DNA from 3 places in the Rhizobium sp. FG96 genome. Region 3 is predicted to be linked to each of the others. Evidence: predicted binding sites of a transcription regulator. Region 3 holds the regulator's gene; each other region holds the start of a gene.
The links. Region 3 encodes LexA, which represses DNA repair genes until DNA is damaged. Its sites were predicted from a motif close to TGTTCNNNNTGTGTTCNG; they were not measured.
Positions count from the first base shown of each region.

Region 1: ACODR6_RS14570 (DNA recombination protein RmuC) is a predicted target of LexA. The motif match lies at 2,136-2,153, and genes of this name have one in related genera.
Region 2: ACODR6_RS14090 (YifB family Mg chelatase-like AAA ATPase) is a predicted target of LexA. The motif match lies at 5,176-5,193, and genes of this name have one in related genera.

Region 1 is NZ_JBMDIL010000006.1:298,167-308,054, reverse strand. Features, by position in the region: gene def (peptide deformylase) at 1-389, opposite strand, end outside; gene ACODR6_RS14575 (methyl-accepting chemotaxis protein) at 487-1,980, opposite strand; gene ACODR6_RS14570 (DNA recombination protein RmuC) at 2,185-3,411, shown strand; gene ACODR6_RS14565 (ribokinase) at 3,458-4,357, shown strand; gene ACODR6_RS14560 (methyl-accepting chemotaxis protein) at 4,587-6,914, shown strand; gene ptsN (PTS IIA-like nitrogen regulatory protein PtsN) at 6,989-7,453, opposite strand; gene hpf (ribosome hibernation-promoting factor, HPF/YfiA family) at 7,524-8,099, opposite strand; gene rpoN (RNA polymerase factor sigma-54) at 8,316-9,851, opposite strand.
Region 2 is NZ_JBMDIL010000006.1:202,111-211,998, forward strand. Features, by position in the region: gene ugpB (sn-glycerol-3-phosphate ABC transporter substrate-binding protein UgpB) at 1-528, shown strand, start outside; gene ugpA (sn-glycerol-3-phosphate ABC transporter permease UgpA) at 592-1,476, shown strand; gene ugpE (sn-glycerol-3-phosphate ABC transporter permease UgpE) at 1,487-2,335, shown strand; gene ACODR6_RS14075 (sn-glycerol-3-phosphate import ATP-binding protein UgpC) at 2,338-3,441, shown strand; gene ACODR6_RS14080 (cupin domain-containing protein) at 3,542-4,045, shown strand; gene gshB (glutathione synthase) at 4,142-5,089, shown strand; gene ACODR6_RS14090 (YifB family Mg chelatase-like AAA ATPase) at 5,269-6,801, shown strand; gene cysK (cysteine synthase A) at 6,930-7,892, opposite strand; gene ACODR6_RS14100 (LysE family translocator) at 8,025-8,642, opposite strand; gene ACODR6_RS14105 (cysteine hydrolase family protein) at 8,726-9,283, shown strand; gene ACODR6_RS14110 (DMT family transporter) at 9,273-9,888, opposite strand, start outside.
Region 3 is NZ_JBMDIL010000021.1:53,385-63,272, reverse strand. Features, by position in the region: gene gltA (citrate synthase) at 1-1,221, opposite strand, end outside; gene ACODR6_RS30385 (ComEC/Rec2 family competence protein) at 1,513-3,939, shown strand; gene lexA (transcriptional repressor LexA) at 3,920-4,633, opposite strand; gene ACODR6_RS30375 (VOC family protein) at 4,838-5,716, shown strand; gene kdsA (3-deoxy-8-phosphooctulonate synthase) at 5,713-6,558, shown strand; gene eno (phosphopyruvate hydratase) at 6,723-7,997, shown strand; gene ACODR6_RS30360 (FtsB family cell division protein) at 8,142-8,462, shown strand; gene pdhA (pyruvate dehydrogenase (acetyl-transferring) E1 component subunit alpha) at 8,609-9,655, shown strand; gene ACODR6_RS30350 (pyruvate dehydrogenase complex E1 component subunit beta) at 9,671-9,888, shown strand, end outside.

The DNA.
Region 1 (9,888 bases), on a different contig from region 3:
AGCAGGCCGTCGGCTTCGGCGGTCAGTTCCTTGCCGTCGCGGTCGAGATATTTGACGGTGATCGTGGCGGGACGTTCGACCTCGGCATAGTAATCCGGGATAGAAAGGCAGCCCTCTTCATAGACAGAGCGCTCGTCCGAAGACTTCAGGATTTCGGGATTGATGAAAACCTGCGGCTGCTTGTCTTCGCCTTCGCGCGAGACGTCAATGACGAGCATGCGGCGCGGTACGCCGATCTGGATCGCGGCAAGGCCGATGCCCGGCGCGTCATACATGGTTTCCAGCATGTCGTCGGCGAGACGCTTCAGTTCATCGTCGACGTGCTCGATCGGCTTGGAAGCCTGACGGAGAATGGGATCGGGAAGAATGATGAGTGGCTTGATGGTCATGGCGTTCCCATAACCTATCTTTTTGGGCGTGGGAATTATCCCGAAACTTCCGAAGGCGGTTTTTTGCTGCCGCCTCCGGAAAATCGCCGTATTCGCCTTACGCAGCGCGGCGGCTGATGGTGCCGCGGATATCGGCCTGGGTGCGGAAGCGCTGCAGCAGATCCATGAGATTGCTGACCTCGCCGCGCAGGCGGCGGGTTTCGGCAGAGGTGTGCTCGACCATGCCGGAATTCTGCTGGGTGATCGTATCCATGTTGCGGATGGCGACGCTGACTTCGTTGACACCGGTTGCCTGATCGCGGGCGGCAGCGGCGATCTCGGCGACGACATGGTTGATCATGTCGATGCGGCTGATCATGTCGTTCAGAGCTTCACCAGTGCTGCTGACGATGCCGACACCCTCGTCCACCTGGGCGGAGCTTTCCGAAATCAGGTTCTTGATCTCCTTGGCAGCTTCCGCCGTGCGCTGGGCAAGCTGGCGAACTTCCTGCGCCACGACGGCAAAGCCCTTGCCCGCTTCACCGGCACGGGCGGCCTCGACGCCGGCATTCAGCGCCAGAAGGTTGGTCTGGAAGGCGATCTCGTCGATGACGCCGATGATCTTGGCGATCTCGTCGGATGACTTCTCGATGCCGGCCATGGCCGAGACGGCGCTGCTGACGAGCTCGCCGGAGCTCTTCGCACGCTGCTGCGTCTCGCGAACCGCGTCGGAGGCCTTCTCGGCATTGGCCGCTGTCAGGCCGACACTGACGGACAGCTGCTGGAGGGCGGCCGAGCTCTCCTCGACGCCGGCTGCCTGCTGCGCGGTGCGCAACGCCAGATCGTCGGTTGCCTTGGAGATGGTGTTGGTGCCGCTCAGGATCTCGGCAGACGTGCTGCGGACCGAACCGAAGGAGCTGCGCAGAGCCGCAACGGCGCGGTTATAGTCTTCGGCCATATGCTTGAAATTGCCGGGCAGGTCGGCCGGGAGGGAGGCTTCCAGATCGCCGTTCGACAGCGCTTCGAGGCCGCGGCGCAAATGATCGAGCGCCATCGCCTGATCCGCCTCGGCCTTGGCGCGCTCCTCTTCCAGCTTGTGGCGCCGCTCTTCGAGCGCCTCGAGATAGACGGAGATCGAGTAATCCATGTCGAGCATCGCGGCCTTGATGACGGCGGAGAGCTTTTCGGCGAGCGCCTTGCCCTGCTGGCGGCCGAACATCGACGGCCACTGCTTCTCCATGATGCCCTTCACGAGTTCGGACATGACGATCGCGTAGCCGCCGATATACCAGCGCGGCTCCAGACCGATGCGCGCATGCGTGCGGCCGACGGCGGTGACGCCCTTCACGTAGGTCTCGTCGAAATTGCCGCCCGCGAGGTTCGCCCAGTGGTTTTCCTGCGCCTTCTTGGCGTGACCCATATGCGACTTGTCGGAGAAGAAACCGGCGACTGCGGGGGTCTTGGCTATCTTGGCGTAGAACTTGTCCAGTGCACCGCCGACCAGCGAGCTGATCACCGGCCGCATCTCGCTCATCGTCTTTCGCGCGGTATCATCGAGCTCGATGAAATCAAGGCGCTGCTTGAGGGAGGACTGCGAATGCTGGCTGGTCATGATGATCTCTGTCTGCCGGGGGCGATGTAAGGAATTGTTTCCGCTGCGACATTTCTAAAATATGGTTGAGCAATCGTTAAACCCCGCTACGATTTATCGTTGCAGCAACTTGGCAGGCTGCGACCTTTTGGCGGCATCTCCTGCAGCTGTTGATATGTTCACGTTTTGATCTAGTCAGGGCGCTGAAGTTTGCTATGGTGGGGCATGAACAATTCTGCCGACTCGCTCGCCATTTCGCTCGCCGCCATCAATCCGGCCATTCTTGCTCTCGTCGGCGGCGCCATCGCCGCGATGATCGTCCTGCTGGTTTTCCTGCTTTTCAGGAGCGGTAATCTCAGACGGGAGCAGAATGAGGAAGCGGCCATTCGCTCCGCCGAAGCGGATGCGCGCATGGCCGAACTCCTGAAGATCCAGGCCGAGATGCAGGGCCGAATCTCGACGATGGCCGAGGTCTTCGGCACTCGTCAGGCCGAGCTCAACCAGGCGATCAACCAGCGGCTGGACGGCATGTCGCAGCGCGTCAGCCATACGATCACAGAACAGACGAAATCGACGCACGAGAACTTGCAGCGGCTTCAGGAGCGGCTGGCCGTCATCGATGCGGCGCAGAACAACATCCAGACGCTTGCCAAGGATGTCGTCGGCCTGCAGGCGATCCTTTCCAACAAGCAGACGCGCGGTGCCTTCGGCCAGTCGCGCATGGAAACGATCGTCGCCGATGGCCTGCCGATGGGCGCCTATGCATTTCAGCAGACGCTGTCGAACGGCTCGCGCCCGGACTGCACGGTGAAGATGCCGAATGGCGCGCCGCCGCTGGTCATCGACGCCAAGTTTCCGCTGGAGGCCTGGAACGCGATCCGCGATGCCGGCGGTTCGGATGCAGGCAAGGCGGCGTCCCAGCAGTTTCGCCGCGACATGGAAATTCATATCCGCGATATTTCCGAGAAATACCTGATTCAGGGCGAGACGCAGGACACGGCCTTCATGTTCGTGCCGTCGGAATCGATCTTTGCCGAGATCCACGAGAATTTCGAGCCGATCGTTCAGAAGGCGCACCGGTCGCGGATCGTCATCGTCTCGCCGTCGCTGCTGATGCTGTCGATCCAGGTGATCCAGGCCGTCCTCAAGGATCAGCGCATGCGCGCGCAGGCGCATGTGATCCAGGGCGAGGTCGCCAACCTGATGGACGATCTCGGACGTCTGGACGAGCGTGTGCGCAAGCTGCAGGGTCATTTCGCCATGGCGCAGAAGGATGTCGACATGATCGTCACCTCTGCCGACAAGCTGACCAAGCGCGGCTCCAAGATCGAAGCGCTGGAATTCGAGGCGACCGCTGACGGCGCCAAGCCGGAGCGCGACGCGCAGCCGGCCGCGAAATCCGTCGAGAGCCGCACCGGCCTTCTCAAGCTCAGGGTAGTTGACGAAGAGTGAGGCCTTCGGGCAGTGTCGCGCCAAAATCAAAGGACGGGACATTCACATGATCACTGTGTTCGGCTCCATCAATATGGACCTCATCGCCACCACCGCACGCCTGCCGAAGCCCGGTGAAACGGTCGCCGGAAACGGCTTTGCGACTGCGGCGGGCGGCAAGGGCGCCAATCAGGCGCTGGCGGCCCGGCGCGCTGGACGCACGGTGCGGATGGCGGGCGCCGTCGGCAAGGACGAATTTGCGGCGCCGGCGCTGGCGCTGCTCGATGACGCCGGAACCGACCTCGCAACCGTCAAGCGCGTCGAAGGGCCGACCGGCACTGCGCTGATCCTCGTGGGCGGCGATGGTGAGAACATGATCGCCGTTGTGCCCGGCGCCAATGGTACGATCAACGCGGCGGATGCCGATGCTGCGATCGCAGCGATGGATGCCAGTGATATCCTGATGCTGCAGCTTGAGGTTCCCGCGCCTGCGGTGGAGCGTGCGCTCGAAGCCGCCCGCAAGAAGGGCGTTCGCACCGTGCTCAATCTCGCGCCACTGATTGCCGATGCCGCACGCCTCGGGCGCCTCGCCGATATCGTCATCGCCAACGAGACGGAATTCGAGCTGCTTGCCGGCCAGGAGAACATGACAGCGGGCGACCGCGAGGCCGCGCTTCAGCGCCTGCATGGCGAGACCGGCCAGACGCTGATCGTGACGCTCGGAGCCGATGGCGTGATCGCCATTCGCGACGGCCAGCTGGTGCGCGCAAAGGGTCTGAAGATCGAGCCGGTCGATACGGTCGGCGCCGGCGATACCTTCTGCGGATACCTCGCCGCCAGCCTCGATGAAGGGCTCGATTTCGAGGCCGCGCTGCGCCGAGCAGCCGTTGCCGGATCGCTTGCCTGCCTCAAGGCCGGAGCCCAGCCGTCGATCCCGCTGAGTGCCGAAGTCGCAAACAAGCTATAGACTTTTCTGTTTCCGATAGACGCAAGCAAAAAGTGAAGGCGTTCAGACTACTAACGGTCCGCTTTCATACAATTTCACTCAAATTTAAGAGATTTCTGGCGATCTTTTCGGCGATCGCCAGGCCTCCTCAGAGGGTGCCCGGTTTAGCCCCACGGCCGCTCCATGACGAAGCGGCTCACCTCGCCTTTGCCGGAAATGTTCGTCCGGCAAGTCGCCCCGCCGAGGCACCATGTTCATCTTTCGCATGAAGTCGCTTGCCGCAAAGCTTATTGTCATCACGGGCGTTGCAATCGCGCTCGTTCTTTTCGTTTCCAACTTTTTCCTGATCGATCAGACGCGCAACCGCGTGCAGACCCTGACGATGGATCAGGCCAATCTTGAAGCCAAAGCCATTGCCAACGAAATCGCCGCCAATGTCGGCGAACTCGCCAGCGCAGCGCGCTCCATGTCCGGTGTCGTCGGCCGCGGCCACGAGGGCGGCAATTTCGACCGCAAGGGCATCATCAACGTCCTGAAGGCCAATCTCGAAAAGAACCCCTTCGCCTTCGGCAGCTGGTTCTGCGAGCAGCTCGGCGCCTTCGACGGCAAGACAACCGAGATTGCCGACAAGCTCGATCAGGGCACCAACAAGGCTGGCGCCTTCACGCCCTACTGGTCGAAGACCAAGGATGGCGCCATCCAGTTCTCGACCTTCGATAACGATTATACCGCCGAGTGGTGGAAGCTTGCTGCCGAGAGCGGCAAGGGCGCGATCACGTCGCCCTATCTCGCCGAAGGCACCGACGTTCCGACCCTCCTGACCTCGATCGCCTACCCGGTTGTCTCGGGTGGCAAGATGATCGGCGTCGAAGGCGTCGACATCTCTCTGAAGTCGCTGACCGACAAGCTGCAGGCTCTGCATCCGTTCGGCTCCGGCCGCGTCACGCTCGTTGCCCAGAACGGCAACTGGATCGTCGCGCCGACCAAGGAACTGATGTCGAAGCCCTATGAAGGCGACGGCTCGACCGAGATCAAGAACGCCCGCGCGTCGATGGCGCCGACCGTTGTCCGCAACCTGACCTTCGATGGTTACGAGCCCTTCGACCGCGTCGTCTATCCGTTCGCCGTCCCGGATCTCAACGCGACATGGGTCGTCCTCGTCGACGTACCGCACACCGCGATCAATGCCCCGGTTCAGGATCAGACCGTCATGATGATCGTCGGCGGCATTCTCGTCCTCGGCGCGGTCATGCTGGCCCTCTACTTCGCCGTCCGTTCCTTCGTGCAGAAGCCGCTCGGCCAGCTGGTCGCCGGCGTCAAGAAGCTGAGCGACGGCGCCTACGATCAGCCGGTTGCCGGTCAGGATCGTGCCGACGAAATCGGCTCGGTCGCCAAGGCTCTGGAAGGCTTCCGTTTCGCTCTTGCCGATACGCGCCGCCTTGAAGCCGAAGCAAACAACCAGCGCAGCGCAGCTGAATCCGAGCGCAGCCGCTCGGAGAGCGAGCGCCAGCAGTCGGTCGCGCTGCAGCGCCAGATCGTCTCGATCGTCGGTGCCGGTCTTTCCGAACTGTCGCAAGGCAATCTCGGCCACCGCATCAACGAGGATTTCCCGGGCGAATACGCGAAGCTGAAGCAGGACTTCAACGCCGCGCTCGCCAGCCTCGAAGAGACCGTCCATACGATGAACACGAGCGTCGTGAATATCGGCTCCGGCACCAGCGAGATCAGCAACAGCGCCTCCGACCTTGCCAAGCGCACGGAACAGCAGGCTGCAAGCCTCGAGGAGACCGCTGCAGCGCTGAACGAGCTGACCGCCCAGGTCAATTCGAGCGCCGAGAACGCCCGCACCGCAGCTGATAACGTCAACCTCGCCTGCGAGGATGCCGAGAAGTCCGGTGAAGTCGTGCAGAAGGCGATCGCCTCGATGCACGGCATCGAGCAGTCGTCCACGGAAGTGTCGCGCATCATCGGCGTCATCGACGAGATCGCCTTCCAGACGAACCTGCTGGCTCTGAATGCCGGTGTCGAAGCCGCGCGTGCCGGTGAGGCAGGCAAGGGCTTCGCCGTCGTCGCACAGGAAGTCCGTGAGCTCGCACAACGCTCTGCAAGTGCCGCAAAGGAGATCAAGACGCTGATCAACACCTCGGCCGTTCAGGTCAAGGAAGGCGTCGACCTCGTTGGCCGCGCCGGCGGTACGCTGCACAAGATCGCCGAGCAGGTCATGGGCATCAACGGCCTGATCCGTCAGATCTCAGCGTCTGCCAGCGAGCAGGCGATCGGGCTGAAGGAAATCAACCAGGCCATGAACCAGATGGACCAGGTGACGCAGCAGAACGCCGCGATGGTGGAAGAAGCAACGGCGGCCAGTGTGACACTGAACGACGAGGCGCAGACGCTGAAGGCGCTCGTGCTGCGCTTCCGGGTTTCCGGCCAGGCAAACAGTGCGGCGCTGCGGGCAACCGCCGAGCATATGCGCGCGCCTGTCGCAGCACCCGCATACCGGGCTCCGGCACCGCGCCGGGCTGCTGTCGCCCATGGTTCGGCCGCAGTCGCGCAGGACAATTGGGAAGAGTTCTGAGAACTAACTCATCTCAAACGAAAAGAGGCGGCCGGGATGACCGGGCGCCTCTTTCATTTCTGCGATTGAAAATCTCAGGCGGCGTTCGAAGTCTGCTCTTCGTTGAGGAAGGCATAGATCGCCGAGGCGGAGTCGGTGGCGCGCAGCTTGGCGACCAGATCCTGGTCGCGCAGCACGCGCGCGATGCGCGACAGGGCCTTGAGATGATCGGCGCCCGCCCCTTCGGGAGCGAGCAGCAGGAAAACGAGATCGACAGGCTGATCGTCCAGAGCCTCGAAATCGACCGGGCTCTCGAGACGTGCGAAGACGCCGACGATCGAGCGGACGCTGGCGAGCTTGCCATGCGGAATTGCGATGCCATTGCCGACGCCGGTCGAACCCAGACGTTCACGCTGCAGCACGACGTCGAAGATTTCCCGCTCAGACAGGCCCGTGATTTTCGAGGCCTTTGCCGCCAATTCCTGAAGCAGCTGTTTCTTGGAATTTATCTTGAGGGCGGGGATAATCGCATCTTGATGCAGCAGATCTGCCAATGCCATTTCTTTTTCCTTCTGTGGCCGAAGCCGGGTGATTGGAAGAGCGGCGCTTGGCGCCGCTCATCGCCCGATCTCAGCTCTTGATATTGGCTGCGTCGATCCAGCCAATATTACCGTCATGCCTGCGGTAAACGATGTTCAAATGTTCCTTGCCCGGGTTGCGGAACAGGAGCAGCGGTTCGTCCGTCATGTCGAGCGCCATCACGGCGGTTGCGACGGACATTGTCTTCAGCTGCTTCGTGCTCTCGGCCACGATGGCCGGGGCGAAATCGTCGGGAACCTCTTCTTCGTGGTCAGGCACAGCGTCCATGACCGTATAGGCGACTTCCGCAAAACCGTTCAGATGATTTCCGGCATGATGATCCTTGAGCTTCCGCTTGTAGCGGCGCAGACGCTTCTCGATACGCTCCGAAGCGGCATCGAAAGCCACCTGCGGATCCATCGCCTCACCAGCCGCATGCAGCACGACCCCGCTATCGAGGTGGAGCTTGCAATCGGCCGAGAAGCGCGAGCTCGACTTCTCAACGATCACTTGACCAGAATATCCCCCGTCGAAGTATTTCGTGACGGCCATGGCCACTTGGTCCTCGATCTTTTGACGGAACGAGTCACCAATTTCCATATGTTTACCGGATACACGCACACTCATGGAGTTTCCCTTCTTATAGTGGTTTGCGGTACCAGTTTACGCCAAGCCTACTTCTCATCCAAGCACTTCGCGCAAACTCAAGCAAGATCGGCTTAAGTCTCGTGCTTCAAGCGCCCTGAGGATGATGGGGATAAGTCTGAACGCTGTTCACAGCGCCAATTGCGGCGGGCTAATAAACGGAGGTTACCAAAAAGTCAACGCCCGGCCGTCAGGGGCTCAGAAGCCGGCGACCTTGGCGAGCGCCCGCTTTTCGCGGCGGCGCTGCACCGAAGAGGCGATGTTCATCGCTTCCCGGTATTTGGCGACGGTGCGGCGGGCGAGATCGATCCCGCCCTTTTTCAGCATGTCGACGATGTCGTCATCCGACAGCACGGCTTCCGGGCTTTCCTGCATGATCAGCATGCGGATCTTGTGGCGGACGGCCTCCGCAGAGTGTCCATCGCCGCCTTCGACGGCGCTGATCGAGACGGTGAAGAAGTATTTGAGCTCGAAGAGCCCGCGCGGCGTCAGCATGTATTTGTTCGAGGTGACGCGGCTGACGGTCGATTCATGCATCTTGATGGCGTCGGCAACGGTCTTCAGATTGAGCGGGCGCAGATGATCGACACCATGGAGCAGGAACGCATCCTGCTGGCGGACGATCTCGGTCGCCACCTTCATGATCGTCTTGGCGCGCTGGTCGAGGCTGCGCGTCAGCCAGTTGGCATTCTGCAGGCATTCGGAGAGGAAAGCGTGCTCCTCGCCATTCTTCGTGACATTGGCGAAATAGGACTGATTGACCAGCACGCGCGGCAGCGTGTCGGGATTGAGCTCCACCAGCCAGCTGCCGTCGCTCGACGGCCGCACGACGACATCCGGCATGATCGCTTCGGAGACGCCGGTCTCGAAACCGCTGCCGGGCTTCGGATTGAGCTGGCGAAGCTCCGTCAGCATGTCGAGGAGATCTTCCTCATCGACGCCGCAGAGGCGCTTCAGCGTCGAGAAATCGCGGCGCGCCAAGAGTTCAAGATTGGCGACAAAGGCCTGCATCGCCGGATCGAAGCGATCTTTCTGGCGTAGCTGGATCGCCAGACATTCCGCGAGGTTGCGGGCAAAGACGCCGGGCGGATCGAGGGTCTGCAGCGCGCCGAGCACACGCTCCACATCGACCGTCGTGGCGCCGAGCCGTTCGGCGGCTTCGGCGATATCGCCCTGGAAATAGCCGGCCTCATCGAGTTGATCGAGCAGATGCTGGCCGATCAGCCGGTCGGCCATGTCAGGCAGGACGAAGGGCACCTGCTGGACGATATGGTCGCGCAGCGAAACCTGGCCGGCGACGAAGTCATCGAGGTCATAGGCTTCGCCCTCGGCGCTGCCGGGCATCGACTTCCACTGGCTCATCAGCTCCGGCGCATCGGCCCGCTGTGGCGCCCCGTCGTCCTGGAAGACATTCGAATAGTTGGAATCGAGCTCTTCGCTCAGGTGACTGACGCTGCCTTCGCTGCCATTGTCGTACCAGTCGCCGGAAAGCGCATCGGTGCGCTCGTCATCATCCTGCTGGTGGGCGTGGGGATCATCTTCGCCGTCACGCTCGCTGCCCGTTTCCGCGTCATTTGACGGAAATTCCAGCAGCGGGTTCTTTTCGACTTCCTGGGAGATGAATTGAACGAGTTCGAAATGCGTCATCTGCAGCAGCTGGATGGACTGCATCAGCTGCGGCGTCATGACGAGGGATTGGTTCTGTCGCAGGAAAAGATTGGCAGACAGGGCCATGGCGGACGCGAAACTCCCGTTCATTTCCTCCGGGAAG
Region 2 (9,888 bases), on a different contig from region 3:
GCCATCTACATGGGCTCCTCGGGCTCGCGCGCTGGCGTCATCAACAACGCCAAGGCCTTCCAGGTCGGCTTCTCGACGCTGCCCTACTACGACGACGTCACCAAGGATCCGAAGAACTCGATCATCGGCGGCGCGACGCTCTGGACGCTGAACGGCCAGAAACCGGAAGTCTACAAGGGCGTTGCCAAGTTCTACACCTACCTCAGCCAGCCGGAAGTTCAGGCTGATTGGCACCAGTTCTCTGGCTACCTGCCGATCACCACTGCTGCTTACGACCTCGGCAAGTCGCAGGGTTACTACGAAAAGAACCCGGGCTCCGACGTTGGCCTGAAGCAGATCCTGCGCGGCACGCCGTCCGACAACTCCAAGGGCGTTCGTTTCGGCAACCTGACGCAGATCCGTGACGTCATCGACCAGCAGTTCGAAACCGTGCTGTCTGGCAAGCAGACCGCCCAGCAGGCGCTCGACGAAGCCGTCAAGGAAGGCAACGCCATCCTGCGCGAATTCGAAGAAGCAAACTCGAACTAAGCTTTCGAGGCTGAAGCCAAGCCCTCCCCGCTCCGGGGAGGGCCTTTCCATATCGGGCGAGCCATGCAGACAAAGCGCACAATCTTCTCGAACCGCGTCCTGCCATATTTCCTTCTGGCGCCGCAGCTCGCAGTCACGTTGGTCTTCTTCATCTGGCCGGCTTTCCAGGCCTTTCGCCAGTCATTCCTGCGCGAAGATCCATTCGGCATGAAGACGACCTTCGTCTGGTTCGCCAACTACACGAAGCTCTTCGGCAGCAGCGATTACATGAACGCGCTGTGGGTGACGCTGACCTTCTCGGTCTCCGTCACGGTTCTGTCGATGGGCGTGTCGCTGCTCTTCGCCGTCTGCGTCAATCGCGTGCTGAAGAGCGGACGCATCTATACGACGCTGCTCGTTTGGCCTTATGCGGTGGCGCCTGCGGCCGCCGGTCTCCTCTGGTGGTTCATGTTCAACCCCAGCATCGGCATTCTGCCCTATATCCTTCGCCAGTTCGGCTATGACTGGAACCATCGCCTCGATGGCAATGACGCAATGATCCTCATCGTCATCGCCTCGGCATGGAAGCAGATTTCCTACAATTTCCTCTTCTTCGTCGCCGGCCTGCAGTCTGTCCCACAGTCGGTGATCGAGGCCGCGTCGATCGATGGCGCCGGTCCGTTCAAGCGTTTCTGGACGGTGGTCTTCCCGCTGATTTCGCCGACGACCTTCTTCCTGGCCGTCATCAACGTCACCTATGCGCTGTTCGACACCTTCCCGATCATCGACTCCACGACCTCAGGCGGCCCGTCGCAGTCAACGAACACGCTTGTTTACAAGGTCTATGCCGATGGCTTCGTCGGCCTGAACCTTGGTCCTTCGGCCGCGCAGTCCGTCGTGCTGATGTTGATCGTCGTCGTCCTCACCGTCGTCCAGTTCCGCTGGATCGAGAAAAAAGTACAGTATTGAGGCCCGAGCGATGATCGAGAACCGCCCCTTTCTGAACGTCCTCACGCACTTCATCCTGATCGTCGGCGTCGTCACGGTGGTCTTCCCCGTCTACCTCGCCTTCATCGCAGCCACCCATGGTCCGACCGACTTCATGAGCGGCCTCACGCCGTTGCTTCCGGGCGATCAGCTGGTTGCCAATTTCGACCAGCTGCTGAGCGCCGGCAATTCGGTGGCCGGTGCGCCGCCTTTCGTGCTGATGCTGGCAAACAGCCTGCTGATGGCGGTACTGATCGCCGTCGGCAAGATCGCCATCTCGATCATCTCCGCCTTTGCGATCGTCTACTTCCGCTTCCCGCTGCGCATGGTCGCTTTCTGGATCATCTTCCTGACGCTGATGCTGCCGGTCGAAGTCCGCATCCTGCCGACCTACAAGGTTGTCGCCGATCTCGGCATGCTGAATTCCTATCCGGGCCTCGTCATCCCGCTGATCGCCTCGGCGACGGCAACCTTCCTGTTCCGCCAGTTTTTCCTGACGATCCCGGAAGAGTTGATGGAAGCGGCCCGCGTCGATGGCGCAGGAGCCATGAAATTCTTCAGGGATATCCTGCTGCCGCTGTCGCGCACCAATATCGCGGCGCTGTTCATCATCCTCTTCATCTATGGCTGGAACCAGTATCTCTGGCCGATGCTGATCACCACCGATCCCGGCTATTACACCGCGGTCATGGGCATCAAGCGCCTGGCCTCGGTACTGGACGGCGACACCCAATGGAACCTCGTCATGGCGGGCGTCATTCTCGCCGCCCTGCCGCCGGTCCTCATCATCATCGTCATGCAGCGCCTTTTCGTCAAAGGCCTGGTCGAAACGGAGAAGTGACAATGGCCTCTATCGATGTAGAAGGCGTCGGCAAGATCTATCAGGGCGGCGTCAAGGCCGTCTCGGATGTCGGCATCAACATCCGCGATGGCGAGTTCATCGTCCTCGTCGGCCCGTCCGGCTGTGGCAAGTCCACGCTGCTGCGCATGATCGCCGGTCTCGAGAGCATCTCCGAAGGACAGGTGAAGATCGGCAGCCGCGTCGTCAACAATGTCGAGCCGGCTGACCGCGATATCGCCATGGTGTTCCAGAATTACGCGCTCTATCCGCATATGTCGGTGCGCCAGAATCTCGAATACGGCCTGAAGAACCGCGGGACGCCGCGGGCGGAGATCGATGCCCGCGTCGCCGAAGCCGCCCGCATGCTGCAGATCGAGCAGTATCTCGAGCGCAAGCCGAAGGCTCTTTCCGGCGGACAGCGCCAGCGCGTTGCCATGGGCCGCGCCATCGTCCGCAAGCCCGCCGTCTTCCTCTTCGATGAACCGCTGTCGAACCTCGATGCGAAGCTGCGCGTCTCCATGCGCGGCGAGATCAAGCGCCTGCAGCGCCGTCTCGGCACGACGTCGATCTACGTCACCCACGACCAGCTGGAAGCAATGACGCTGGCGGATCGCCTCGTCGTTCTGAACGGTGGCCATATCGAGCAGATCGGCGCGCCGCTCGAAGTCTATCACACGCCCGCCTCGACCTTTGTCGCGAGCTTCATCGGCTCGCCCGCCATGAACCTGCTGAAGGGTGAGCTGCACGGCGACAAGCTGGCGATCGGCCCGAGCCTGATCGATCTCGCAGGCAATGCCCCGACATCCGGCCCCGTCACCATCGGCATGCGCGCCGAGGATCTGCGCCTTGCCAAGCCGGATGAATACGCCATGCCGCTCACCGTCGAATATGTCGAAGAGCTCGGTTCGCAGCGTCTCGTCCACGGCCTGCTCGGCGACCAGCAGCTGACCGCGGTCGTCTCTCCGGAAACGCCGATGACCGCTGAAATGCGCTTCGTCATCCCGCCGGAAAAGCTGCATTTCTTTGCCGCAGATACCGGCAAGCGGATCGGCAATGGTGTTGCGCAGTCGGCGAATGTGGCTGTTGCCGCTGAAGCCGTGCAATAGGCATCGACAGGATCTGTTAAAATTTTAGCGGCCGCTTGAACGCCTCTCTTACGACTCCTCTGTTATTGCCCGAACATTGGGGTAGTAAACGGGGTGTTTCATGGCCTGGAAGCTTATGCTTGCAAGTGCGGTCGCGATGGCTGCGCGCACGGTGCCGTATGCCGTGGCGATGCCGCGCGGCAAATCCTTCATCGCGCATTCGAGCGATCACCTGCCGATGAAATCGACGCCCATCAATCCGGACTGGATCGTCAGCGGCGACCCGCAGGCGCGTACTGCCGAGCATTCGCGCGGCCATGACGAAGCCTCGCTGACGGCGATCTGGGACTGCACGGCAGGCGAATTCCGCTGGTTCTTCGGCTGGGACGAAACGGTGATGATCCTCGAAGGCGAAGTGCATATCACCGCTGAAGACGGCACCGAGCGCACACTTCGCGCCGGCGACGTCGCCTTCTTCGCCGGTGGCACCTGGGCCAGCTGGCGTGTCGACACCTACGTCCGCAAGGTCGCCTTCCTGCGCAAGCCCTTCCCGAAGCCCGTGGCGCTCGCCTATCGTCTTCGCAACATGCTGCGCAATAGCGGCCAGCAGGGCCTCGCCGCTTGAAAAATCCTTGATCGCGATGCTGCGAAGTCCTTGATTGGCCGTTGCGTTCGACCCTCTTGCGACCTACATCTGTCCGGCATTCAGTGAGGGACGGAAATGGCCAAGATCAAGAACGTAGCGGTCCAGATGGACCATGTTTCGGGCATCAACATCGCAGGCGATTCCACCTTCGCCATGAGCCTTGAGGCGCAGACCCGGGGCTACAAGCTCTTCCACTATACGCCCGATCGCCTGAGCTTCCGCGACGGCCAGGTCTTCGCCTCCGTCGAGCCGATGATCCTGCGCGACGTCAAGGGCGATCATTTCGAGCTCGGCGCGCCCGAGCGTGTCGATCTCTCGACCATGGATGTCGTCCTGCTCCGCCAGGATCCGCCCTTCGACATGTCCTACATCACCTCGACCCATCTTCTCGAGCGCATTCATCCGAAGACGCTCGTCGTCAACGATCCGGCCTGGGTCCGCAATTCGCCGGAGAAGATCTTCGTCACCGAATTCGCCGACCTGATGCCGAAGACGCTGATCACCAAGGACGCCGCCGAAATCCGCCGCTTCCGCGACGAGATGGGCGACATCATTCTGAAGCCGCTCTACGGTAATGGCGGCGCCGGCGTCTTCCATTCGACCAAGGACGACCGCAACCTTTCCTCGCTGCTCGAAATGTTCGGCCAGCTCTTCCGCGAGCCCTTCATCGCCCAGCAGTACCTGCCTGACGTGCGCAAGGGCGACAAGCGCATCATCCTCGTCGATGGCGAGCCTGTCGGCGCGATCAACCGCGTTCCTGCCGAGCACGACAGCCGCTCCAACATGCATGTCGGCGGCCGCGCCGAGGCGACCGAACTGACCGCACGCGAGCAGGAAATCTGCAAGCGCATCGGCCCGGCCCTGCGCGAGCGCGGCTTCCTGCTCGTCGGCATCGATGTGATCGGTGACTACATGACAGAGATCAACGTGACCTCTCCGACCGGCATCCGCGAGGTCAAGAAGTTCGGCGGCGCCGATATCGCCAGCCTTCTCTGGGATGCGATCGAGCGCAAGCGCGCCTGATTTTTCAGGACTTTTGTTCTCATTTGAGGGCTTGATACAACCCGCTGCAACCTGAGTGCAGCGGGGACGTGAATCTGTTCATTTATTGTTCTTGTTTTATTCTGTTTACTATGCCAGATTGCAATCCGCGGCCATGAAGGGTCGCAATACGCGATGTAGTTGGTTGCGGGGGCAGGGGCATGGTCGCACGCGTCAGTACGGTTGCATTCCACGGCATTGAAGGTGTGCCGGTCGAAGTCCAGGTGATGGTCGCTCCCGGCAAGATCGGCATGCAGATCGTCGGGCTTCCCGACAAGGCGGTTGCGGAAAGCCGCGAGCGGGTGCAGGCAGCGCTCCACGCATCCGGGCTGGCGCTTCCGGCAAAACGGGTCACCGTCAATCTTGCGCCCGCCGATCTTCCGAAGGAAGGCTCGCATTTCGATTTGCCGATCGCGCTCGGCCTGATGGCTGCTCTCGGCGCCATCCCGGCGGATGCGCTCTCGGATTATGCCGTCTTGGGCGAACTCAATCTCGATGGCACGATCGCACCCGTTGCCGGCGCGCTGCCTGCGGCAATCGGCGCCAATGCGCTCGGCAAGGGGCTGATCTGCCCGGCTGAAAGCGGCCCGGAAGCCGCCTGGGCCGGAACGCAGCTCCATATCCTCGCGCCGCGAAGCCTGATCGCGCTCGCCAACCATTTCCGCGGCACGCAGGTTCTTTCCCGGCCGGAGCCATCGATCCGCGCCAATGCCGCAAACCTTCCTGACCTCGCCGACATCAAGGGACAGGAAAGCGCCAAGCGCGCGCTGGAGGTGGCGGCTGCCGGAAGTCATAACCTGCTGATGGTCGGCCCGCCCGGTTCCGGCAAGTCGATGCTTGCCGCCCGTCTGCCCTCCATCCTGCCGCCGTTGTCGGCAGCCGAGCTGCTCGAAGTGTCGATGATCCATTCGATCGCTGGTCAGCTCTCAGGCGGGAAGCTTTCGGACCGGCGTCCGTTCCGCACACCGCACCATTCGGCAACGATGGCCGCCATGGTCGGCGGCGGGCTCCGCGCCCGTCCCGGCGAGGCGTCGCTCGCCCATCACGGCATTCTCTTCCTCGACGAGTTTCCGGAATTCTCGCCGCAAGCGCTCGATGCCCTGCGCCAGCCGCTGGAAACCGGCGAATGCATCATCGCCCGCGCCAATCACCGCGTGACCTATCCCGCCAACATCCAGTTGGTCGCCGCCATGAACCCTTGCCGCTGTGGTATGGCGGGCGAGCCTGGCCATAGCTGCGCCCGCGGTCCCCGTTGCCAGGCCGACTATCAGGCGCGCATCTCGGGCCCGCTGATGGACCGCATCGATATCCGCATCGACGTCCCGGCCGTTTCTGCAGCGGACCTGATCCGCCCGATGCCGGCCGAGGCAAGCAGCACGATCGCCGCCCGCGTCGCCCGCGCCCGCGAACTGCAGGCCGACCGCTTCATCGCTGCAGGCCTCAATACCATCACCACCAACGCCCGCTGCTCAACCGCACTGATCGAGAAATATGCCGAACCGGATGCCGGAGGTCTTCAGCTGTTGCGCGATGCCGCCGAGAAGATGCGCTTCTCCGCCCGCGGCTATCACCGGGTCCTGAAAGTGGCGCGCACACTCGCCGATCTCGACGGCAAGCCAACCGTCGGCCGCATTCATCTCGCAGAAGCGATTTCCTATCGCATCGCAGGAGAGCGGCTGACCGCGGCAGCGTGAAAGAGCGAATAGTTTGTAGCGAATAGCGAATAGAAAAAGAAAAGCTTGCCAGACGGTGACGCCGAGCAAGCTTCGCTATTCGCTATTCGCTATTCGCTATTCGCTATTCGCTATTCGCTATTCGCTGATCAGCCCCCAAGTCCATCGAACAGCGCCGTCGACAGATAACGCTCGGCGAAGGACGGGATGATCACCACGATGTTCTTGCCGGCGTTTTCTTCGCGGCTGCCCACCTTGATGGCTGCGGCAAGTGCTGCACCCGAGGAGATGCCGACCGGCACGCCTTCGAGCTTGGCAACCAGACGGGCGGTTTCCATCGCCGTTCCGCTGTTGATGGTGACGACCTCGTCGTAGATCTTGGTGTCGAGGATGGCGGGCGCAAAGCCGGCGCCGATGCCCTGGATCTTGTGCGGGCCGGGCTGGCCGCCGGAGAGAACCGGGGATTCCTCCGGCTCGACTGCGATCACCTTGATGCTGGCCTTCTTCGACTTCAGCACCTGCCCTGCGCCGGTGATCGTGCCGCCGGTGCCGATGCCGGAAACGAGAATGTCAACGCTGCCGTCGGTATCGTTCCAGATTTCCTCGGCCGTCGTCTTGCGGTGGATCTCGGGGTTGGCAGGATTTTCGAACTGCTGGGGAATGATCGCGTCAGGCAGAGTCGCGGCCAGTTCCTCGGCCTTGGCGATCGCGCCCTTCATGCCCTTCGGCCCCTCGGTCAGCACCAGCTCGGCGCCGAGCAGCGCCAGCATCTTGCGCCGTTCGACCGACATCGTCTCCGGCATGGTCAGGATCAGCTTGTAGCCCTTGGCGGCTGCCGCGAAGGCAAGCGCGATACCGGTATTGCCGGAGGTCGGCTCGACTAGCGTCGTCTTGCCGGGCGAAATCTTGCCCTGCGCTTCCAGGCTCTCGATCATCGCCACGCCGATACGGTCCTTGACGGAGGCGATTGGGTTGAAGAACTCAAGCTTGGCCAGCAGGTTGGCCTTGACGCCCTTTTCCTTGGCGAGCTTGTCGAGGCGCACGATCGGCGTATCGCCGATGGTCTCGGTGATGGACGAATAGATGCGGCCGCGGCCCGGTTTCTTCGACATGCGTGCTCTCCCTTTAAGTGTGTTGCCGAGAGAATAGGGTCAAAGGCGGATGGAAGCCAGACTGAGCCCTCCGCCACGGCGGCATCAAGGAGAAAAAATCCTTTTAAAACCGCCGTTTGACGAACGAATTTTTCAGGCTGCGCGAGTGGCGATAAAGGCTGCCGTGCCCGCCAGAATGCCGGCCGCCGTCCGGTTCAGCGCCTGCAATGCGCGCGGCTGCTTCAGCATGCTGCGGGCGCGGGTTGCAAGCAGCATATAGGGGATCAGCACGCTGAGCAGCACGACAAAGGTGGCTGTCAGCAGCAATCCATATTCACGCAGGCCGATCGCATGGATGTCGATCAGCGTCGGCACCAGCGCCACGTAGAACAGCATTGTCTTCGGATTCCCGAGCGTTACCAGCAGGCCCGAAAGAAACGACATGCCGACGCTGCTCGATTTGCGCGCCGCGATATCCTGCGGCAGCAGCCCCGATGTCCAGAGCTTGTAGGCGATGTAGCAGAGATAGATCACGCCCGCGAACTTGATGACGAGAAAGATCTCGGTGAAAGTCTGCGCCACGAATGCGAGGCCGAGAATGACCGCCGTCAGATAGGTCATGTCGCCCAGCACCAGACCGAGACCCATGAAGAAGGTCTCGCGAAAATTCGAGCCGAGTGCCCGCGCGACGATCGCCGTGATACCCGGTCCCGGAATGGCGGCTGCGATAAACAATGCGCCGCTATAGGCAATGAGCGCTGCGATCGTCATTTGTCTCTCCCTCGTTGCCGCCTATTTACGACTGTGCGAAATCGCTTTCAAGCAACTTCGAAAATGAACTCATGGGGGATGACATGACGAAGGCCTTGCTGCTGATCGATATCCAGAATGCCGTGCTCGAAGGCATGGGTGCTGACGACCGTGTGCCGGTGATCCAGCAAGCCTATGACGGCGTGACCAGGCGGCTGGCAGCGGTGCTCGGCAAAGCCCGGTCGGAAACCGTCCCAGTCATTATCGTCCAGCATGACGAGGCCGAGGGCGACCCGATCGCCAGGGGCAGCAAGGGCTGGGAAATCAGGGCGGAAGTGGCGCCCTTGCCGGGCGAACTGCTGATCAACAAGGAAGCCTGCGACGCCTTCTTCGAAACGCCGCTTGAGGCGGAACTGCGCAGCCGTGGCATCACCCATCTCGTCATCGGCGGCTGCGTCACGCCCTTCTGTATCGATACATCGGTGCGCCGCGCCGTCTCGCTCGGCTTCGATGTCACGCTGATATCCGACGGCCACATGAGCGGCGATAACGGCGTGCTCGGCTTCGAACAGATCATCGCGCATCACAATGCGGTACTCGGCGGCGTCGGCGCCGGCGCGCATGGCGTCAAGTTGTCGAAAGCCGCCGATATCAGCTTCTGACCGCACGCAGAAGCCGCCCCGGCGTCCAGCCGAGATTCATACCGGCGGCTGCGAGAAGGATGATCGCGGCACCGATCACCTGCAGCGGCTGCAGCGCGTGGCCGAAGGCAATGCGGTCGACGGCGATCGCCGCGATCGGATAGATGAAGGACAATGCGCCCGTCAGATGTGTCGGCAGCTTCTGGATCGCGCCGTAAAGCAGCACATACATCAGCCCCGTATGAACGACGCCCATGGTGACCAGCAGCGACCAGGTTGCAGGTGTCGCCGGCATGGCGGATAAGTCGGCGAAAGGCGCCAGCATCAGAATGCCGGTCGAAACCTGGATGAGCGCGATCAGATGCGGCGGCGTCCCCTTCAGCCATTTGGCCGCCAGCGCTGCCAGCGCATAGAAGAAGGCGGCCCCAAGCGCCAGCGCGACCCCCAGGCCGTAGCTGCCGCTGACGGCACCGCTATCCGGCTTCGCCTCGACGATCGCCATCATGCCCGCGAAGGCAAGCCCCAGCCAGAAAAGCTTGGTCCCGGTGATCTTCTCGCCGAGAAAGGCCGCGCCCAGAGCAAGCAGCATGAAGGGCTGGGTGTTGTAGACCGTCGTGGCGATCGAA
Region 3 (9,888 bases):
GCGCTGCTGCGGATCCTCGATCATTTCGTTCCACTGAGCGATCCAGCCGACGGTGCGGGCGAGAGCGAAGAGAACGGTGAACATGGTCGTGGGGAAGCCGAGAGCCTTCAGCGTGATACCCGAGTAGAAGTCGATGTTCGGGTAGAGCTTCTTCTCGATGAAATACTCGTCGGTGAGCGCGATGCGCTCAAGTTCCATCGCCACTTCGAGAAGCGGATCGTCCTTGATGCCGAGTTCGCCGAGAACTTCATGCGTCGTCTTCTGCATGATCTTGGCGCGCGGATCGTAGTTCTTGTAGACGCGGTGGCCAAAGCCCATCAGGCGGAACGGATCGTTCTTGTCCTTGGCGCGTGCGACATATTCGGGGATACGATCGACGGAGCCGATCTCCGACAGCATGTTGAGCGCTGCTTCGTTGGCGCCGCCGTGAGCAGGGCCCCAGAGGCAGGCAATGCCGGCCGCGATGCAGGCGAACGGATTTGCACCCGAAGAGCCGGCGAGACGAACGGTCGAGGTCGAAGCGTTCTGCTCGTGGTCCGCATGCAGGATGAAGATGCGGTCCATGGCGCGGGAGAGAACCGGGTTGACCGTGTATTCTTCGCAGGGAACGGCAAAGCACATGCGCAGGAAGTTCGACGCGTAATCGAGGTCGTTCTTCGGGTAAACGAAGGGCTGGCCGATGTGATACTTGTAGGCCATGGCGGCCAGCGTCGGCATCTTGGCGATCATGCGCAGCGAAGCGACCATGCGCTGGTGCGGATCGGTGATGTCGGTCGAGTCGTGGTAGAAGGCCGACAGGGCGCCGACACAGCCGCACATGACGGCCATCGGATGCGCATCACGGCGGAAGCCGGTGAAGAAGCGGCTCATCTGTTCGTGCACCATTGTGTGGTGCGTCACGCGATGGTCGAAGTCCTTCTTCTGAGCTGCCGTCGGCAGTTCGCCGTAAAGCAGCAGATAGCAGACTTCCAGGAAGTCGCCGTGCTCGGCCAGCTGCTCGATCGGATAGCCGCGGTGCAAGAGAACGCCCTCATCGCCATCGATGTAGGTGATCTTCGATTCACAGGATGCGGTCGAGGTGAAACCAGGATCGTACGTGAAGGAGCCGGTGTTTTTGTAGAGTGCGCCGATATCGATGACATCTGGCCCAATCGTTCCGCTCTTTACGGAAAGATTGGCGGACTTGTCGCCGATTTTGATTGTTGCGCTTTGATCCGTCATTCTGATCCTCCAAATTGGCGGCGGCGCCATAAAAGCGCCATAGGGTTAAGCGTCCGCTCAGATTGCTATATGATAGCGCGCCTAATGCCAAGTTACCGTGACGCCATTTTGTGCATCGCAGTATCAACTTTTAGGCACTCCTGCGATGCTGTAAACGCATAGCGGAAGCCGATGATTTATTTAGGCTTTTTGCACTCACGATTTTTTGCGTTTTTTCAATCGATTATTGTTGCTGAAACGCGCGCAGGGTTGCATCTTGGTTGTATTTTAATGGGTCGCAAGGCTCTTTACATGCCGGGGTTGAAAAGCAGCGAGATCAGCCTGGAACTTTCGGAGGATGCGGCCAAATTGCCGCATCTTGAGCCAGCGCGCGCCTATTCTGGCCTCTCGCCCGTGCCGATGCGGCACGTACCGGCCACGCTCAGCGCTTATCGACTCCGATCATCCATCAGGCGCGCGATAGGCGCCATCCCGAAATGCGCCAACGAAGAGCTCGCCTACGGTGGACGCATGCTCTTCGCGCCGGTTGCGCTCGGCTTTGGTGCCGTGGCGTGGTTTGCGGCCGGCACCAGCGTCTCGCCGATCATGCCACTTTTCTCCATGGTGGTACTGTTCACTCTGCTGATCTTCACCGATCGGGCGCGGGAGGGGATGCGCGTCGTGATCGCCGCATTGACGTTGGTCGCGGCAGGCGTCGCGACTGCGCAATTCGAAACCCGGAGAGCCGAGACCGTCCTTCTTGATTCCGCCGTGACGACGACGCTCACCGGGCGGGTCGAGCGCCGGGAAAGCGACGGCCGCGGCGGCTGGCGTTATCTGCTGTCATTGCGCGCAACCGAAAACCCGGTGGTGAAACGGCCGCCCGCCCGGGTGACTGTCATCGCCCGCGGCGCCAAGTCCGAATTCGAGACGGGAACCTGGGTGAAGGGCAGGGCGCGGCTGACGCCACCCTCCGGCCCGGCGCTCCCCGGTCTCAACGACTTCTCGTTCTCATCCTATTTCGATCGTGTCGGCGCCAATGGCTTTTTCTATGGGGCGCCAACGGCGGTGACGCCGGGGGCGGCAGACGAGCATTCGCTGACCGATAGCGTCTTCGAGTGGCTCTACCGGCTGAGAAGCGGCATCGGCGATCGCATCAGGGGCATTTTGCCCGGCGATACCGGCGCGTTCGCAGCCGCGCTCGTCACCGACGAGCGGCGGGCGATTTCGGCAGAAACTACGGAGGCACTCCGGCAATCAGGCCTCGCGCATATCATCGCCATATCGGGCCTCAACATGGCGCTGTCTGCCGGCATCTTCTTCGTTGGGTTCCGCACGCTGCTCAGCCTGTTTCCGTCTGTCGCCCAGGCCTATCCGGTCAAGAAGATCGCGGCCGCTGGAGCGCTTGCGGCCGTCACCGCCTATTTCCTGATTTCCGGCTTCGCAGTTTCCGCCGAGCGCGCCTTCATCATGATGGCGATCATGCTGACGGCGGTGTTCTTCGACCGGCCGTCGATCAGTTTGCGCAATGTGGCGCTCTCGGCACTGATCATCATCGCCATCTCGCCCTCAGAAATCATGGGGCCGAGCTTTCAGATGTCCTTTGCCGCGACGCTGGCGCTGGTCGCCGGCTATGCGCTCTGGAAGGAGCGGCCGGCGCGCGACAAGCCATTTGCGAAATTGCGCCTCGTCAGGTTCATGTCAGCCGCAGCCGGCTTTTTCGGTGGCATCCTGCTCACCTCCGTCATCGGCGGCTTCTCGACGGCACTGTTTTCGATCGAGCATTTTCACCGGCTGACGGCCTATGGCTTGCCTGCCAATCTCGCAGCCATGCCCGTCATCTCCTTCGTCATCATGCCGGCCGGGCTGTTTGCAATGCTCTTGATGCCGTTTGGGCTGGATGCCTGGGCCTGGCAGGTGGTCGGCTTCGGTCTCGATCTAGTGATCGCGATCGCCAAGACCGTCTCGTCCTGGGGCGGTGATATCGGCGTCGGCCGATTGCCTGCCTGGTATTTCCCGGCCGCGGTCGCGGGCTTCCTGTTATTGACCCTGCTGCGCACCCGGCTGAGGCATATAGGCACGGCAATCATGGTCCTATCGACGCTGACTGTTGTCACGCTTCCGGAAAAGCCGCCACCGAAGATCGTCATTGCTGAGGACGGCAGCATGGCGGGGATCGTCGGTTCCAGTGCAATCGCTACCAATCGCGAGCGCCCGCCGGGTTTCATCTTCGACCAGTGGAAACGGGCGCTAGTGCTGGACAGCCATCGCGAGCCGATCTTCATCACATCAGCATCGGTCCCCACCGCGCCGCCAGGCGAAAGGCTAAAGCTGACACCAGCGCAAGAGCAGGAAGCGCAGAGCGCCATTGCGGTGAACGCCAGGGAAGAGCGGTTTTCCTGCGCAAAGAAAGCCTGGTGCACGGCAAAGCTTGGAAACGGCTCGGTGCTGACGGTCATCGACAATGCCGCTTACCTCGGCCCCGCCTGCGATGCATCCGATATCGTTGTCACACCCGTGCGCCTGCGGCTTGAAAGCTGCCGCTCTGGCGCGCTGCTCTTCACCGGCGCTACTTTAAGAAAGACAGGCTCTGTCGAACTGCGCTTTGATGGAGGCGCTGCAGCGGTCACCGGATCCTTCGAGGATCTCGACCGCCCCTGGACCCGCCACCGCGCCTATGATTGGCGCAGCGGCACTTTTAACGGTGATGAGATCACCGTTAGTGATAGCGGCGGATAAGGCCGACAAGCTTGCCCTGAACCTTGACGCGATCAGGTCCAAAGATGCGGGTCTCGTAGGCCGGGTTGGCTGCTTCGAGCGCGATCGATGCGCCCTTGCGGCGGAAGCGCTTCAGCGTTGCTTCTTCATCGTCGACAAGGGCGACGACGATATCGCCGGCATTGGCGGTATTGGTATTGCGGATGATGACGGTGTCGCCGTCGAAGATGCCGGCCTCGATCATCGAGTCGCCCTTGACTTCAAGCGCATAGTGCTCACCGTTTCCGAGCATATCGGCGGGAACGGTGATGTCGTGGGTATTCTGCTGGATCGCGGAAATCGGCACACCGGCGGCGATGCGGCCCATGACGGGAACCGAGATCGAGCTGCTATTGTCTTCGTTCGCCGGCTTCGGCGGCGCAACGGGTTGCGGCTTGCCGAGGCTGCCTTCGATGACGCTCGGCGAGAAACCGCGGCGCGGCTGGATGCTGGGGCTGTAGGCCTCCGGCAGCTTGATGACTTCGAGTGCGCGGGCGCGGTTCGGTAGGCGGCGAATGAAGCCGCGCTCCTCGAGCGCCGTGATCAGGCGATGGATCCCGGACTTGGAGGCGAGGTCGAGCGCATCCTTCATTTCATCGAAGGACGGCGGTACGCCGGACTCCTTCATCCGCTCGTGAATGAAGAGGAGAAGCTCCTGTTGTTTGCGCGTCAGCATCGAAGTCTTTCCCCAGATTCGTGAAACAAAGCCAGAACGGACACTATATGTTCCATATGTGTTCCGCAAGTGCCTAAATATTGGTAAAACTTCCCATCATTTTTCGTCATTTTTGAAAGTTTCTTTGCCGGATTGGTTATCCGCGCTTGCGCTTTGCCCGGCGCGGCGTGCAAATCTCTGCCGGCTTCATCGGAGGGAACCGCCATGACGCATCCGCTCGATCATCTGGTACTGCCCGTCACCCATATCGATTTCGCCCGCGAGCGACTCGGCCGTCTAGGTTTCACCGTCGCCGCCAATGGCCGTCATCCGTTCGGAACGGAGAATGCCTGCGTCTTTCTCTCCGACAAGACCTATCTCGAGCCGCTCGGCATCGCGAGCCAGGGCGAGTGCGACGTGGCTGCCGCGAAAGGCAACAGCTTCATCGCCCGCGATCAGGCCTTCCGCTTCCGCTGCGGCGATGATGGCTTTTCGGCAGTCGTCTTCGGCACTGACGATGCCGATGCGGACAAGGCCGCCTATGATGGCGCGCAGCTGAGCGGCGGTGACATGGTGGAGTTCTCGCGCCCTATCGTCATGCCCGATGGAACGCAGGCGACCGGCGCCTTCAAGCTCGCCTTTGCCGCTGATCTCAGGGCGCCCGATGTCTTCTTTTTCGCCTGCCAGCGGATCAACGCCTTTCCGGCCGATCGCAAGGCGCTGGAGACTCATGCCAACGGCGTTCTCGGCATCGTCGAGATTGCAATGAGCGCAGACGAACCCGATGCCTTCGCGTCGCTGCTGCAGACGGCAAGCGGCGGCGTGGCGCCCAGTGAGGCCGCCTTCGGCCTTTCCTTCGCCCTCAGCAATGTCCGGATCGCTATCTATTCCGAAGAAGGGATGGAGGCCTATTTCGATGTCGAGCCGCTCGGCACCGATAACGGCCTGCGGGCGCGGGCAATCGTCTTTGCGGTCGCTGATCTGGCCGTGACAGCGGCGCATTTGGCTGCTAACGGGATCACCTACGTGAATACGAACAATCGTCTATTGGTGAAGCCGGCGCCGGGACAAGGCGCGATCTTCGCCTTCGAGGAGACCCAATGAGCAACACCAATGCAGAAGTCGCCGTCGGCGAAGGCGCTGGCCGCGTTACCTTTTCCAATGACGGCAAGCTGTCGATCATCGCTGGCCCCTGTCAGATGGAAAGCCGCGAACATGCCTTCATGATCGCCGGTGTTCTGAGCGAACTCTGCAAGAAGCTCGGCATCGGCCTCGTCTACAAGTCTTCCTTCGACAAGGCGAACCGCACTTCGCTTTCGGCGCAGCGCGGCATCGGCCTCGAAAAGTCGCTCGAAGTCTTCTCTGACCTGAAGAAAGAATTCGGCTTCCCGGTTCTGACCGATATCCATACCGAGGAGCAGTGTGCAGAGGTCGCAACCGTCGTCGACATCCTGCAAATCCCGGCCTTCCTCTCCCGCCAGACCGACCTTCTCGTTGCTGCGGCCAAGACCGGCCGCGCCGTCAACGTCAAGAAGGGGCAGTTCCTGGCGCCCTGGGACATGAAGAATGTTCTCGCCAAGCTGAACGAGACGGGCAACCCGAACATCCTGCTCTGCGAGCGCGGCGCTTCCTTCGGCTACAACACGCTGGTCTCCGACATGCGCTCGCTGCCGATCATGGCGGCCATGGGCGCGCCTGTGATCTTCGATGCCACGCATTCCGTGCAGCAGCCGGGCGGGCAGGGCGGATCTACCGGCGGCCAGCGCGAATTCGTCGAGACCTTGGCGCGTGCGGCCGTCGCCGTCGGCGTTGCCGGCGTCTTCGTCGAGACGCATCAAGATCCTGACAATGCGCCGTCGGATGGCCCTAACATGGTCTATCTGAAGGATATGCCGCGGCTTCTCGAAAAGCTTCTGGCCTTCGATGCGATCGCAAAGTCGGCCTGACATTCAAAAGGCTGACATGATCTTGTAATAGGCCACGCAGGTGGCCTGAAACGAAGGCATGTTAGGCGGCTCAAAAACGGCTGTGAAAACGCCATTGCAATCTGCGTGCCTTCGACTAAGACGATTTCAAACGATTTATCCACCCACCGAGCAGGAAGAAACCCATGACTGCAATTACCGATATCATCGCCCGCGAGATCCTCGATAGCCGTGGCAACCCCACCGTCGAAGTCGACGTCTATCTCGAAGATGGCAGCATGGGCCGTGCGGCTGTTCCGTCGGGCGCTTCGACCGGCGCGCATGAAGCCGTCGAAGTTCGCGATGGCGGAAAGCGCTATCTCGGCAAGGGTGTCGAAAAGGCTGTCGAAGCCGCCAACACGGAAATCTTTGACGCCATCGGCGGCATCGATGCCGAAAACCAGATCCAGATCGACAACATCATGATCGAGCTGGATGGCACGCCGAACAAGTCGCGTCTCGGTGCCAACGCCATCCTCGGCGTTTCGCTTGCTGTCGCCAAGGCTGCTGCCCAGGCCGCCGGCCTGCCGCTCTACCGCTATGTCGGTGGCGCTTCCGCTCACCTCCTGCCGGTTCCGATGATGAATATCATCAACGGCGGCGCGCATGCCGACAACCCGATCGACTTCCAGGAATTCATGATCCTGCCGGTTGGCGCCGACTCGATCCGCGAAGCCGTCCGCATGGGCTCGGAAGTCTTCCACGTCCTCAAGAAGGAACTGTCGGCTCAGGGCCACAACACCAACGTTGGTGACGAAGGCGGTTTCGCACCGGGCCTGAAGAGCGCCCCTGAAGCCCTCGACTTCATCATGAAGTCGATCGAAAAGGCTGGCTACAAGCCGGGCGAAGACATCTATCTCGGCCTCGATTGCGCTGCGACCGAATTCTTCAAGGACGGCAAGTACGTTCTCGAAGGCGAGGGACGCACGCTGGAATCGGGCGCCATGGCCGAATATCTCGCACAGCTCGCTGCCCAGTACCCGATCATCTCGATCGAAGACGGCATGGCTGAAGACGATTGGGACGGCTGGAAGGCCCTGACCGATCTGGCCGGCAAGAAGGTTCAGCTGGTCGGCGACGACCTGTTCGTCACCAACTCGGCCCGCCTGCGCGACGGCATCAAGATGGGCGTTGCAAACTCGATCCTCGTCAAGGTCAACCAGATCGGCTCGCTGACCGAGACGCTCGACGCCGTCAACACCGCGCACAAGGCAGCCTACACCGCTGTCATGTCGCACCGTTCGGGCGAAACCGAAGATTCCACGATCGCCGATCTCGCAGTTGCCACCAACTGCGGTCAGATCAAGACCGGCTCGCTGTCGCGCTCGGATCGTCTGGCAAAGTACAACCAGCTGATCCGCATCGAAGAGGGCCTCGGCCCGCAGGCCCGCTATGCCGGCCGCTCAATCATCCGCGGCTGATAGCCCTTAAAGCTCAATGCCTTGAAACCCGCGCTTCACCGGCGCGGGTTTTTTCTTGCCCGCAAGAATTCATAGTCAACGGACGGTTAATCTCTGAGCGTTACTCTCTTCGCATAGGTAATGCGTTTTAGAGCATGTGTGCGTATGTGGACAAAGCATCATAAGAAAAAGAAGATCGGCCGGTTCGTGGTTCCGGCCATGACGGTCGCCTTTCTCTCCTATTTCGGCTATCATTGCATCCATGGCGATTACGGCCTGCGTGCCACCGAAGTCTTCGAGCAGCGGCGCATTGCCCGCGAGAAGGAATTGGCGACGCTGAAGGCCAAGCGCGAGCATATCGAGCAGCAGGTCGCGCTGCTGAGTGATGGCTCTCTCGATAAGGATATGCTGGACGAAAAAGCCCGTTACCAGCTGAATATGTCTCGCGCCGACGAGGTCGTCATATTCAATTCATATTCCAATTAACCGAATACTGGTTAATCGATAATTCAATAGAATTATCAGTGGCTTAATCCTGAATACGTGCCATGCATTTATGGCATTGCTGTGGCCATCTTTCTTCCCTATGGTACGCGCCACTCGAAGAACGACAAACCCATAGGGAGGGTTGTATGGCGCCTCGCAAGAACGCGACCGTTTCCAGCCGTAAAACCAGCACGAAATCCGCAGCCAAGGCCTCCAATGGTGGTCCGGTTGCCGATTTTACGCGCGATGAGGAGCTCAAGGCCTATCGCGAGATGCTTCTGATCCGCCGCTTCGAAGAGAAGGCCGGTCAGCTTTACGGCATGGGCTTCATCGGTGGTTTCTGTCACCTTTATATCGGCCAGGAAGCTGTCGTTGTCGGCATGCAGATGGCGCAGAAAGAAGGCGACCAGGTCATCACGGCTTACCGTGACCACGGCCACATGCTGGCAACCGGCATGAGCGCCCGCGGCGTCATGGCGGAACTGACCGGACGCAAGGGCGGCTATTCCCACGGGAAGGGCGGCTCCATGCACATGTTCTCCAAGGAAAAGCACTTCTACGGCGGCCACGGCATCGTCGGCGCCCAGGTGTCGCTCGGCACGGGCCTGGCTTTCGCCAACCGCTACCGCGGCAACGACTCGGTCAGCGTCGCCTATTTCGGTGATGGCGCTGCCAACCAGGGCCAGGTCTACGAAAGCTTCAACATGGCGGCGCTCTGGAAGCTGCCGATCATCTACATCGTCGAAAACAACCGTTACGCCATGGGCACCTCGACCGCCCGTGCAACGGCGCAGTCGAACTACTCGCTGCGCGGTTCGGGCTTCGGCATTCCGGGCGTCCAGGTGGACGGTATGGATGTGCGCGCCGTCAAGGCTGCCGCAGACGAAGCGCTCGAGCACTGCCGCTCCGGCAAGGGCCCGATCATCCTGGAAATGCTGACCTATCGCTATCGCGGCCACTCGATGTCCGACCCGGCGAAGTATCGCACCAAGGAAGAAGTGCAGAAAATGCGCTCCGAGCAGGATCCGATCGAGCAGGTCAAGGCTCGCCTCGTCGAAAAGGGCTGGGCTTCCGAAGACGATCTGAAGACGATCGACAAGGATGTCCGCGACATCGTCGCCGACAGCGCCGATTTTGCCCAGAACGATCCGGAGCCGGATGCATCCGAGCTCTACACCGACATTCTGCTCTAATCGGGGAGGGAACCAATGCCTATCGATATCCTCATGCCCGCCCTCTCTCCGACGATGGAAGAAGGCACGCTGTCCAAGTGGCTCAAGAATGAAGGCGACAAGGTCACTTCGGGTGACGTGATTGCCGAAATCGAAACCGACAAGGCGACGATGGAAGTCGAAGCCGTCGATGAAGGCGTGATCGGCAAGCTGCTGGTCCCGGCCGGCACCGAAAACGTCAAGGTCAACGCCAA